One region of the Lysinibacillus sp. FSL M8-0337 genome, then DNA from elsewhere that is predicted to be linked to it. Evidence: a T-box and tRNA genes for the amino acid it is inferred to sense, from the RefSeq annotation. Region 1 holds a T-box; the other holds one or more tRNA genes.
The links. The T-box of region 1 lies ahead of argS (arginine--tRNA ligase). A T-box ahead of a tRNA ligase gene usually reads a tRNA of that ligase, here a tRNA-Arg.

Region 1 (5,996 bases):
AGATTAGTAGTAGCAGCATGGGCTACTTGCTTAACAATTGGTTCTGTACTTGGACCAATTATTGGCGGTGTATTACTTACTTTCTTTTCGTGGCATGCAATCTTTTTAATTTCAATTCCATTTTTTATTCCTGTCATATTCTTTATTCACAATTTTATTACCGAATCACAAGAAAAGTTAACTGGCAGAGTAGATTTCTTCAGTATTGGCATGAGTTTCATTGCCATGTTTGGTATTATGTTTGGGTTAAAACAAGTTGCTACTGGTGGAGAATGGGAACTAAGCTTACTAAGCATAGGGATAGGCGCTATTTTTGCTATGTTGTTTGTAAAAAGACAGCTTGTTTTACCTAATCCTTTGTTAGATATGAGTCTTTTTAGAAATAAAAGCTTTTCTTCGCTTGTCTTTATCAATATGGTCAGCTTGGGTTCATTAATAGGATTTATATTCTTTGCAACACAATTACTTCAAATATCGCATAGAATATCGCCATTAATTAGTAGTTTTATCCTTGTGCCAGGTGAAATAGTAGCGATTATTTCTGGAATAGGCATTGTTGTCATCGCGCAAAAGGTGAAACCTAATTTTATCATTAGTGGGTCCTTTATTCTTATTGCGATTTCTTTTTTAGCCGTCTATAGTTTAACACTTACACCTCTAATTATTGGTTTATCTTTTCTGTTCATTAGTAGTGGTGTGGGCATCATTACTACAGTATCCAATGACCTTATTATTTCATCAGTTATTCCTGAAAAAGCGGGTGGGGCCTCGTCGGTAAGTGAAACGGCCTATGAAGTTGGCGTTGTCCTTGGTACGACGTTAATTGGGGGAGCGATTACATGGTGGTATAGACAATCGTTTTTATTACCAGATTATCTTCAGGCTAAGATTTCAGAAGGTTCGACAGATACGCTTGCAGGTACTTTAGCGGTAAGTGAGTCGTTACCAAAAGATTCCTCGACTGAATTGCTCAATATTGCAAACTCTGCCTTCCTAAAGGGCGTTGAATATACGAGCTTAGCAGCATTTTGTTTCATATTACTTACGGCTATTTTAACTTTCTTTTTTATTAAAGAAGAGCATCCCTCTAATCATTGAAATTAGGGGGATTTTTTAGTGGAGAACGGATGATTGGTAGGGTGACCAACAATAATTGCTAAAAACATGGCACGTTGCACAACTTAAAATGAAGGAATGATGATGTATGAATAACAATATCGATAGCATAATTGAACTAGAAGAGATGATGGTAAACTTTATAAGAAAATTTTTATCAGAGCAGCAAAATTTGCATAGCCAAAAGGTCATTGAATTCTCAAACGCCAATATATTTCAACTATTGGATGATTTAGCAATACCAAGTGAAGGTAGACCGATGTGCGACGTTCTATCTGATGCAGTAGAATATATTTATAAATATAGAGCTAAGCTTAATCATCCTCGCTATTTTGGTTTTGTACCAGGCCCTGCATCACTCATATCATGGGTAGCTGATGTCGTAACCAATGCTTACAATATGCATGCAGGAAGTTGGATGTCAACACCTACGGCAAGTTATATTGAAAAGGAACTCATCGCTTGGTTAAATAATAAAATTGGTTACACCGAACAATCTGGCGGAATTTTTGTATCAGGTGGTTCGATTGCAAATATTACTGCGTTAACCGTAGCGCGTGATAATAAATTGGATGGTGATCTTGCCAAAGGAATAGCCTATATTTCCGATCAAACACATTCATCCGTAATGAAAGGTCTAAAAATAATTGGTTTAAGCGACCGTAATATTAGAATTATTCCAACTGATAATTTTAAATTAAATACAATGTTGCTGCATGAACAAATAAAAGCAGACTTATCATTAGGCTTAAAGCCATTTATAGTGATTGCCAGTGCTGGTTCCACTAATACAGGAAGTATTGATCGTATGGAAGATATTCATCGCATTTGCCAAAAGTTTAACCTTTGGATGCATGTTGATGGGGCTTATGGAGCGACTGTCCTTCTGTCAAAAAAGCATAAAAGTAAGTTAAAAGGGATTGAAAATGCCGATAGCGTCAGTTGGGATGCCCATAAATGGTTATTTCAGACGTATGGTTGTGGCATGATTTTGGTTAAAAATAAAAACCTATTATTTCATAGCTTTCATACTAATCCTGAATATTTAAGGGATGCACAAATAAATAATGAAGAAATTAATTTTTGGGACTTTGGTATGGAACTGACACGGCCAGCTAGAGCGCTAAAGCTGTGGTTCACGTTGCAAGTTCTAGGGTCGGATAAGATGGAGGAATTGATTAATCATGGTATACGTCTAGCAGAATATGCAGAAAGTGAAGTTTTAAAGTACAAGGATTGGAGCATTATAACGAAAGCGAACTTGGCAATCGTCAATTTTCGATTTTCACCATCGAATTTTGACGATGAGATCATAAATAGAGTGAATACAGAAATTTCGAGAAAAATGGTAAGTAGTGCTTATGCTGGGGTCTTTACGACGATATTAAACGGCCAAGTAGTTTTAAGAATGTGTACGATTAACCCTGAAACAACTTATATGGAAATAAAGAAGACGATTGCACTTTTGGATGAGTACGCAAGAGCTATTTCTGTCAAAGTGCTGTCCGATGTCAATAAGAGCAAGGTGCTACAGACTGCCAAAAATTGAAGTTACGCTGTCGATTCACTTTCTTTCATATTTATTGAAATGTAATTATTTAATATCAAGAACATGTTTTGATTATAGGTTTTCAAAATATGTTCTTTTCTTATTGCAAAACGTATAAAAACACCATATTAGCTGTAGGTATTGTAGTTGCAAATGTAGGTGTATTATTTTAATAATCAAACAAATAATGTTAACATAGAAAGATGTATATAATTGGGAATGTTTACTTTGGTATAATCTAGGTGTAAAACTGTTACAAGCAAAAAAATATTTTCATTATAGGAGGATGAACAATGGAGACAAAAGAACAAATATTACACTTGTTATTGCAAAAGGGCTTTAAGTTTAGATTTTATGAAGATCAAAATTTACTTTTCTATACAAAAGAGATAACGGAACCTGTATTCGTTAAATGGTTTGCTGAAGAACACTGTCATTTACCGGACTGTGATTTGACGCATGTTTCGATCTCCCTTGAAATCACGAATAATCTCGAACGTGCGCAATATACTTTCTTTAATGGCATTGATAAACAATATATATTTAAAGACTTACTAGAGTTTAAAGTAGTATTGGAGAAGCTACCTAATTTAATTGAATTACGTTAATAGATATTCGCATTTTTTTAAATGAAGAAGTGAGCTTGAATGTAAGTGGAGAAATTTGACATTATCCATCGTTCGCTACTTAAACCAAAACAACGTTGACTTGAAGAATATAATCATGTAAAATATTCCAAAATTAACAATTGTACATTCTGTGAAAAAGACAGTAATTCATTTTGAGCTGCCAAGCGAGTTAGGGATGGTGTGAGCCTAATGCAGGTCGTTTGAATGAAACGCACTTTGGAGAAGTTTCCCGAAATATTAGTAGGGAATACCGGGGCGTCACCCCGTTATCAATTGAAAGTGGTCATAATAATGGCAACTAGAGTGGTACCACGGGAATGCATTGCTCTCGTCTCTTATTTGAGACGGGAGCTTTTTTATTTTGTAGAGGAGGGAATGGATTGATAACACACATTGCGAAAAGTTTAGCGATAGCATTACATCAGCAAGTAGCAGCCGAGGAGATTGAAACATTACTTGAAAAACCTAAAAATAGAGCATTGGGTGATTTTGCCCTGCCGTGTTTTAAACTGTCTAAACAGCTAGGTAAATCTCCACAAACCATTACAACTGAAATTCAAAAAAATGTAACGTGTGAGCTGATACAATCTATCGAGCTAGTTGGCGGATATGTCAATTTATTTTTAAATCAACACCTCATCACACAACAAGTATTAAGCAAAGTGATGAAAGAGCAAAAATTATATGGAACAAGTCCAATAAGTAAAGGCAGTGCCGTATTCGACTTTTCTTCACCAAATATTGCCAAGCCTTTCTCAATGGGGCATTTACGTTCAACAGTTATAGGCAATGCCCTTGCCAATCTAGCAGAGAAAAATGGCTATAAGGCTATTTGTATTAATCATTTAGGCGATTGGGGTACTCAGTTTGGAAAGTTAATTGTCGCTTATCATCTATGGGGAAACCAACAAGCAATTGAAGCTGCACCAATTAAAGAATTATTGAAAATTTATGTAAAATTTCATGAAGAAGCACAACAAGATGCAACGTTAATTGTACAAGCGCGAGCGGCATTTAAAGCGTTAGAAGAGCAAGATGAACAGGCACTTGCTCTATGGCAATGGTTTAGAGAAGTATCATTAGAAGAATTTAAGGGACTATATCAGTTGTTAGGTATTCAATTTGATCGTTACGAAGGAGAAGCGTTCTATAATGATAAAATGCCAGCGGTTGTAAGTGAATTACAAACAAAAGAACTGCTGACACTATCTGAAGGTGCATATGTGGTTGAATTAGAGGATATGCCTCCTTGTATCATAATGAAAACAGATGGCGCTACACTGTATGCTACGCGTGATTTAGCCGCTGCCTTTTATCGAAAGCAACAGTATAATCCTGAAAAAATTTACTATGTCGTGGGCAATGAACAAACATTGCATTTCCAACAGTTATTTCACGTTATTGAAAAAATGGGTTATGATTGGGCACAAGATTTACGCCATGTGGCTTTTGGAATGATACTTCAAGATGGAAAAAAGATGTCAACGCGAAAAGGGAAAATTGTTCTTCTTCATGATGTATTGACAGAAGCGATTGAGACTGCAAAACAAAGTATTCAACTGAAAAATCCACATTTACAAAATAAAGAAGAAGTAGCAAGGCAGGTTGGTGTAGGTGCCGTTATTTTCAATGACTTAAAAAATAATCGCATCCATGATATTGAATTTTCTATAAACGACATGATGCAGTTTGAAGGGGAAACGGGCCCATATATCCAATATACGCATGCACGCATTCACTCCATTTTGGACAAAGCAGATGGTCCACTTGAGGAAGTGTCTTTCCAACCGTTAGGACAACAGGCATGGCAGGTCTTGTTGTTACTTGAACAATTTCCTCGTGTAATAACGAACGCTTATGAACAAGTAGATCCTTCCATCGTAGCTAAATATGCTTTACAATTAGCTCGTGCGTTTAATAAATATTATGCAACGAATAAAATATTAACAAAAGATCGCTTACAAAGTTGCCGTTTAACATTATGTCAAGGTGTAGCTATAATTCTAAACGAAGCATTAGCTTTGTTAGGAATCGAAGCACCGAAAAATATGTGATGATGCTTCTCTAAGTTTATTGTGCCAAAAGCACAAATAAAGCAGGATGCATATAAAAATAATGAAATATTGACCGTAAGCAGAGAAAATGCTAAAAGAAGACTAGAAGAAATCGGATGTCTGACAACATTATTTATCAAGGACAATGACATAGTAGTGAACTTGGCATTAGAAAGGTATTCAACGTTATGAATAATAAACAATGGACAGCTTCGACAATCGTCGTTGTTGTCAGTATTTTTTTCGTCGCCCTCAATATGCGACCAGCTGTAACTAGCATAGGGCCACTATTTAATGTGTTAATGGAGTCTCTTCAAGTATCCAATACGCAAATGAGTTTATTAACATCCATTCCTGTCTTTTGTATGGGGCTTTTTGCACCAGTGGCTGTTCCGTTACAGCGACGGCTTGGTACAAAGTTTTCAATTGCACTACTTTTAACTATTATTGGGTTAGCCAATGGACTTCGATGGTTACAGGAAAGCTTCGTTTTGCTTGTGGTTACAAGTTTTGCTGCTGGTCTTGCCATCGCTATTATCGGGCCGATGGTAAATGCATTTATTAAAGAACAATTTCCAAATCGTTTTGCAACGGTAGTTGGCGTGTATTCTTTTGGCATTGGGACAGGTGCAACATTAAGTGCGGCAT
Region 2 (5,996 bases), 1.5 Mb from region 1:
ACAAGTGCTGTAATACCAGAAACCATATAACCTAATGAATGACCAAAAATTGTTGGAATAACCGCTAAATGAATTAGTAAAATTTGCACAAGCATTGGTGTTCCACGGAATAAATCCACATATAGTTTAGATGGCCAGTAAATTAATTTATTTTGCGATAGTTTTCCTAAACCTAATAGTAAGCCTAAAATAATACCACCAAAATAACCGCTGAGTGTTAAAATGATTGTTATACCTATACCACGTATAAACATATCACGGTAGTTCCAAACTATGTCCCATTGTAAATCAAAGATGTCCATCAGAACCCCTACTTTCCCATTCAAATTCTCTACTATTAAATCCCCTAATAAATCAAATGAGCCGCTAGCATGATTAGGGCTAACGGCATCATTTATTACTTAAAGTCCTGACCAGTAATTTCTGCTAATTTACCATTGTCTTTAATTTTTTGTAGACCTTCATTTAATAGTTTTAATAACTCCGTATTGCCTTTTTTCACCATAAAGCCATAGTATTCTTTTTCAAATGCATCATCTTCAATTACTTTAAGTTTTGCATTTGGATTCGCCTTGATATATTCATAAATAACTGCATTGTCGCCAATTGTTGCATCTACGTTACCGTTTAACATTTCTTGAATAGCAACAGGTTGGTTTTCAAATGCCATGATGTTTGTACTTGCATCACCTTGTAATTTTTTTGCTGCCATATGACCCGTTGCATTAATTTGTACAGAAATCTTTTTATCTTTTAAATCTGCTAAAGACTTAATATTAGAATCTTCTTTTACAACGATTAATAATTGAGATTCATAATATGGTTCTGTAAAATCAAATGATGCTTTACGTTCTTCATTGATCGTAATACCAGAAGCACCGATATGTGTTTCACCATTTTTAATTGTTTGGAATACTGGCTCCCAGCCAATGTTTTCCCATTCTACTTTAAAGCCCATTTCATCCGCAATCGCTTGCAAAATATCGACATCTAATCCCACAATATTCCCTTTATCGTCAATTGACTCGAACGGTGCAAATGTAGCCTCTGTTCCTACCTTATACACCTTGTCCTTCGCGCCACCATCAGCCGGTGCATCGCCAGTAGATGTGTCTTCTTTAGCACCGCAGCCCGCTAGCACAAGCGTAAATGCCGCCACGATCATCAATAACGTCCAAAAACGTTTTTTCATAGTTTTTCCCCCTAAACATTTAATGATTTTCCGATCACTTCATTTTTCTCAATTCGGAAATGTTAGACTATTAGGTCAATTATAGTGTCAATAGAGTTGATATACAATACGATTTCGTATAAAAGTGATTATTTTTTCATAAAAATGAATTTTACTAAACATAATGAAGAAAAATTATGTAATAAAAACAAGATGTTCGTCGTAAAATGTATACTTATGCAATTTTAAGATTGTTTTTATACAGATTTTAGATATTTTGGAGCACAAAAAAAGAATCCCCTCAGATAGGATTCTTCTTTTGGGCTAGCGTGCTAGCCTCACGTTCGGTATGTTCACTAAAAAACTTTTTGGAGTTGTTGCTTTTTGAAGGTTTAGAAAGGAATAAATCTGGGAATAATGCCTACGGGACAATATTCCCTCCTATTCCTCTCTTTCTCCCCTAAGCAGGCTGCTAAACTACTTATAGGAGAACGAGCTATAAAAGTATATCAAATAATCAGTAAAATGGCGCCCTCGGAGGGAATCGAACCCCCAGTGCAAGAACCGGAATCTTACGTGTTATCCATTACACCACGAGGGCAATTGAACATAAAAAAAAAGTACTCACTCTAAGGCTTTACGGTAAAGCATCATGTAGATAACCCTCATTTCAGAAGCATACCTGCAAAATAGTGTACTGTACTTTAACTTACGACCTTTCCATTATACAAACGTCTTGCCCATTTTTCAACTATAAATTATTATTTTTGTTATGTATTTTATTTTTTAATATCAGCGTTAATATTTGACCTTCCCTGACTATAATGTGTATGATAAGGTTACAACTGAAATATAATGGATGATTTCAGTAAAAGTATTCGAATTTAGCTTTTTAAGGAGGATTTAACATGAATTTAATTCCTACAGTTATTGAACAAACAAGTCGTGGTGAACGTGCTTATGACATTTATTCACGACTACTAAAAGACCGTATTATCCTATTAGGTAGTGCGATTGATGACAACGTTGCAAACTCAATCGTTGCACAGCTTCTATTCTTAGAAGCAGAAGATCCAGATAAAGATATTTCTCTTTATATTAACTCACCAGGTGGTTCGATTACAGCTGGTATGGCAATCTACGATACAATGCAATTCATCAAGCCAAAAGTACAAACAATTTGTATTGGTATGGCTGCATCTATGGGTGCTTTCCTGCTTGCTGCTGGTGAACCTGGTAAACGTTATGCATTACCAAATGCAGAAGTAATGATTCACCAACCACTTGGTGGTGCACAAGGTCAAGCGACTGAAATTGAAATTGCGGCAAAACGCATTTTATTCCTTCGCGAAAAATTAAATGGTATTTTATCTGAACGTACAGGTCAGCCATTAGAAGTCATTTCAAGAGATACTGACCGTGATAACTTCATGACAGCTGAACGTGCGAAAGAATACGGCTTAATCGACCATATTTTTGTACGTAACGAACGCTAATTAGAAAAACCGCTAAGCTCAAATGACTTAGCGGTTTTTTTAATGGGTGCTAGGCTCTCACGTAAGACATAAAACATCCGCTCACTAGCGAGAGTCGCAACTTTCATTTGTGTCCGCCCAACGGCAATATCAAAAACCTCTAAGCTCTTATGACTTAGAGGTTTTTGATTAGTCTTCCTTTTCAATAAGCGCAGCTAAGGATGAAACCGCTTGCTCTGCATCGCTACCTTCACTGCTTAAAACAACCTTCGTGCCTTTTGCAATGGCTAAGCTCATTACACCCATAATGGATTTGGCATTTACTTTTTTATCGTCTTTCTCAAGAAAAATATCAGCGCTGAAACGATTTGCTTCCTGTACAAACAACGCTGCTTGTCTAGCTTGAAGTCCTAATTTTAATTTTACCTGGACTGTTTTTTCAGTCATTCGCAATACTCCCCTTCACTACCGTTCATCTATTAGTATTATATTACCTCACTTAACAGCAGAAGAACAATAAGCGATTGTGCTTGCTTTCATATCAAATACGCATGAAAACTTAACCGCCTATCTTTTCACCTCTTCTTAATGCATCTGCTATTTCGTCTATTTTACGCAATCGATGATTGACTCCTGATTTACTAACCGTTCCACTTGATACCATTTCACCAAGTTCTTTTAACGTCACATCTTGGTATTCCACACGTAGGCGTGCAATTTCGCGCAGTTTTTCTGGCAACTGATCCAAGCCAATGGAATTTTCGATAAATCGAATATTTTCTACCTGACGCAGTGCAGCACCTATCGTTTTATTCAAGTTTGCTGTTTCACAGTTGACAATCCGATTCACACTATTGCGCATATCGCGTAATATACGAACATCTTCAAATTTCATCATGGCTTGATGGGCTCCGACAATATTTAAAAAGTCGGAAATCTTTTCCGCTTCCTTTAAGTATGTCACAAAGCCCTTCTTGCGTTCAATGGTTTTTGCATTCAATTCAAATTCGTTCATTAAATCCATTAATGCCTCACCATGCTCTTTATACAAAGAATAAATTTCTAAATGATAGGCAGACGTTTCTGGATTATTTACCGAGCCACCTGCTAAAAACGCTCCACGTAAGTAGGCTCTTTTATGACCACTCTTTTTAATCAGCTCTTTAGAAATCGTATGATTAAATTGAAAATCATCTGAAATAATAGCTAAATTAATGAGCAATTCACGTGCACCCTCACGTACACGACATATATATACATTATTTTTTTTCAATCGCATTTTCTTACGTACAAGTAGCTCCACATTATATGGATACAACTTCTTCATTATCGTATAAAGCCTTCGTGCGATTGCAGCGTTTTCGGTTTGCACGTCTAAGCTAAGTTGTTTGTTAGCAAAAGATAACGAACCATTCATACGAATTAACGCGGATACTTCCGCTTTCATACAGTAATCGTCCGCTTCTACCTGTGTAAGCTCTTTTTTTGTTTCTGAAGCAAATGACATAGCACGCCCCCCTTTCGACCTTTATTTCTATGTATATGTTCATCTTACCATATACAACAAGCATTCTTTAGGACTCTATTGTAGGCTTCCTTACTTTTTGGGTAAGATTTTTGCATAATCCACAAGCCATTTTGCAACATTTGCCGCATTATGGCGAACTGTCCCATCAGGTCGAATGGTTGCAATATCTCGTTTAATAACTTCTAATCCCATACTTTCAAGCTTTCCAACATCAAATGTTACGGGCTCTGCACATTCTTCTTTATACAGTTCTTTAACAGGATGTGGCAGTTGCTCATCATTGACTAAAATAGAATCGATAAAAGAATTACCAACATGCTTGTGTATTGCTTGCACATGGTCCCCTGCTGTATAGGAAATTGTCTCACCTTTTTGAGTCATTAAATTACATACATAAATTTTGCGGCCCCTTGCTTTTACAACAGCCTCCCCAATTGCTTTCACAAGCAAATTCGGAATAATACTCGTATATAAGCTTCCAGGTCCTATTAAAATATAGTCTGCCCGATGAATTGCCCGTATTGCTTCTGGTAGCGGTTGCACATTTTCAGGCACTAAAAAAACGCGGTTAATGCGTTTTGATGCTGTCGGGATTTTAGACTCACCTTCAATTATTACGCCATCTTCTAACTCGGCATGTAAAGTAATCTTTTTATTAGCAGCTGGAATCACTCGCCCATGTACTTTTAGCACTTTTCCCATCTCACTAATAGCATGGCTAAAATCCCCAGTGATATCTGTTAAAGCCGTTAACATTAAATTACCTAAAGAATGACCGTTCAAATCATCTGATACTGAAAAACGATATTGAAACATTTGCTCAACAAGTGGCTCCACGTCTGATAATGCAGCGATGACATTGCGGACATCCCCAGGTGGGGGAATATCATAGTCATCACGTAGACGTCCTGAGGAACCACCATCATCCGCAACTGTTACGATTGCAGTGATATCAAACGGGTGATGCTTTAAACCACGCAGTAACGTGGAAAGGCCAGTACCACCACCTATTACAACTAGCCTTGTATGCTTTTTCCCCATTCACTCAATCCTTTCTTCGATTGATGTCACGGTGCGATATCACAGCATTTTCATTTTTGGCTAAGCAAGCACCAAAATATTCTGCCAACGTCACCGAACGATGCTGTCCTCCTGTACAACCAAAAGCAATGACAAGTTGTGATTTCCCCTCTTGTTTATAAAGCGGTACCATAAATTCAAACAAATCCGTTAGTTTTTGAATTAGGATTTGTGTATCCTCTAACGCTAATACATAAGAAGAAACTTCTGTTTGCAAACCTGTTTTATGGCGCAATTCCTCCACATAATATGGATTTTTTAAAAAGCGCACATCAAATACTAAATCTGCATCTATTGGCATACCATGTTTAAATCCAAAGGACATAATATTAATTGAAAAAGTATGATCTGCATCGCTTGCAAATTCATTGACAATTTTCTCGCGTAACTCTTTTGGTTTCATGTTGGAGGTATTATAAACAAATTTAGCGCGGCCCTTCACTTCAGATAGAAGTATACGTTCTTGTTTAATACCATCTAAAGGTAAACCGGTTACAGCTAATGGGTGTGCACGTCTTGTTTCCTTATATCGTCTTACAAGCGTCTGATCATCAGCATCTAAAAATAAAATCCGCGCAACAATATCGCCTTCTTTTAATATATGGTCAAGCGCACCAATGAGCGAATCGAAAAAGTCACCGCCACGCATATCCATGACCGCGGCAATACGTGTAATATTTTTACCTGAATCTCTAAGTAAAGTTAAAAAAGTTGTGAGTAACGCTGGTGGTAAATTATCAAT

Region 2: it encodes a tRNA-Arg, which carries the amino acid that the T-box ahead of argS (arginine--tRNA ligase) is inferred to sense. The anticodon was not compared.

Annotation. Positions count from the first base shown of each region.
Region 1 covers NZ_CP151996.1:2,257,625-2,263,620, reverse strand. Annotated here, with positions in the region: gene MKY08_RS10725 (MFS transporter) at 1-1,098, shown strand, start outside; gene MKY08_RS10720 (aminotransferase class I/II-fold pyridoxal phosphate-dependent enzyme) at 1,205-2,665, shown strand; gene MKY08_RS10715 (hypothetical protein) at 2,959-3,273, shown strand; T-box leader at 3,416-3,633, shown strand; gene argS (arginine--tRNA ligase) at 3,675-5,348, shown strand; gene MKY08_RS10705 (MFS transporter) at 5,537-5,996, shown strand, end outside.
Region 2 covers NZ_CP151996.1:3,745,184-3,751,179, forward strand. Annotated here, with positions in the region: gene MKY08_RS18255 (amino acid ABC transporter permease) at 1-302, opposite strand, end outside; gene MKY08_RS18260 (basic amino acid ABC transporter substrate-binding protein) at 398-1,192, opposite strand; tRNA gene MKY08_RS18265 (tRNA-Arg) at 1,698-1,772, opposite strand; gene clpP (ATP-dependent Clp endopeptidase proteolytic subunit ClpP) at 2,080-2,667, shown strand; gene MKY08_RS18275 (HPr family phosphocarrier protein) at 2,836-3,093, opposite strand; gene whiA (DNA-binding protein WhiA) at 3,206-4,153, opposite strand; gene MKY08_RS18285 (YvcK family protein) at 4,244-5,215, opposite strand; gene rapZ (RNase adapter RapZ) at 5,220-5,996, opposite strand, start outside.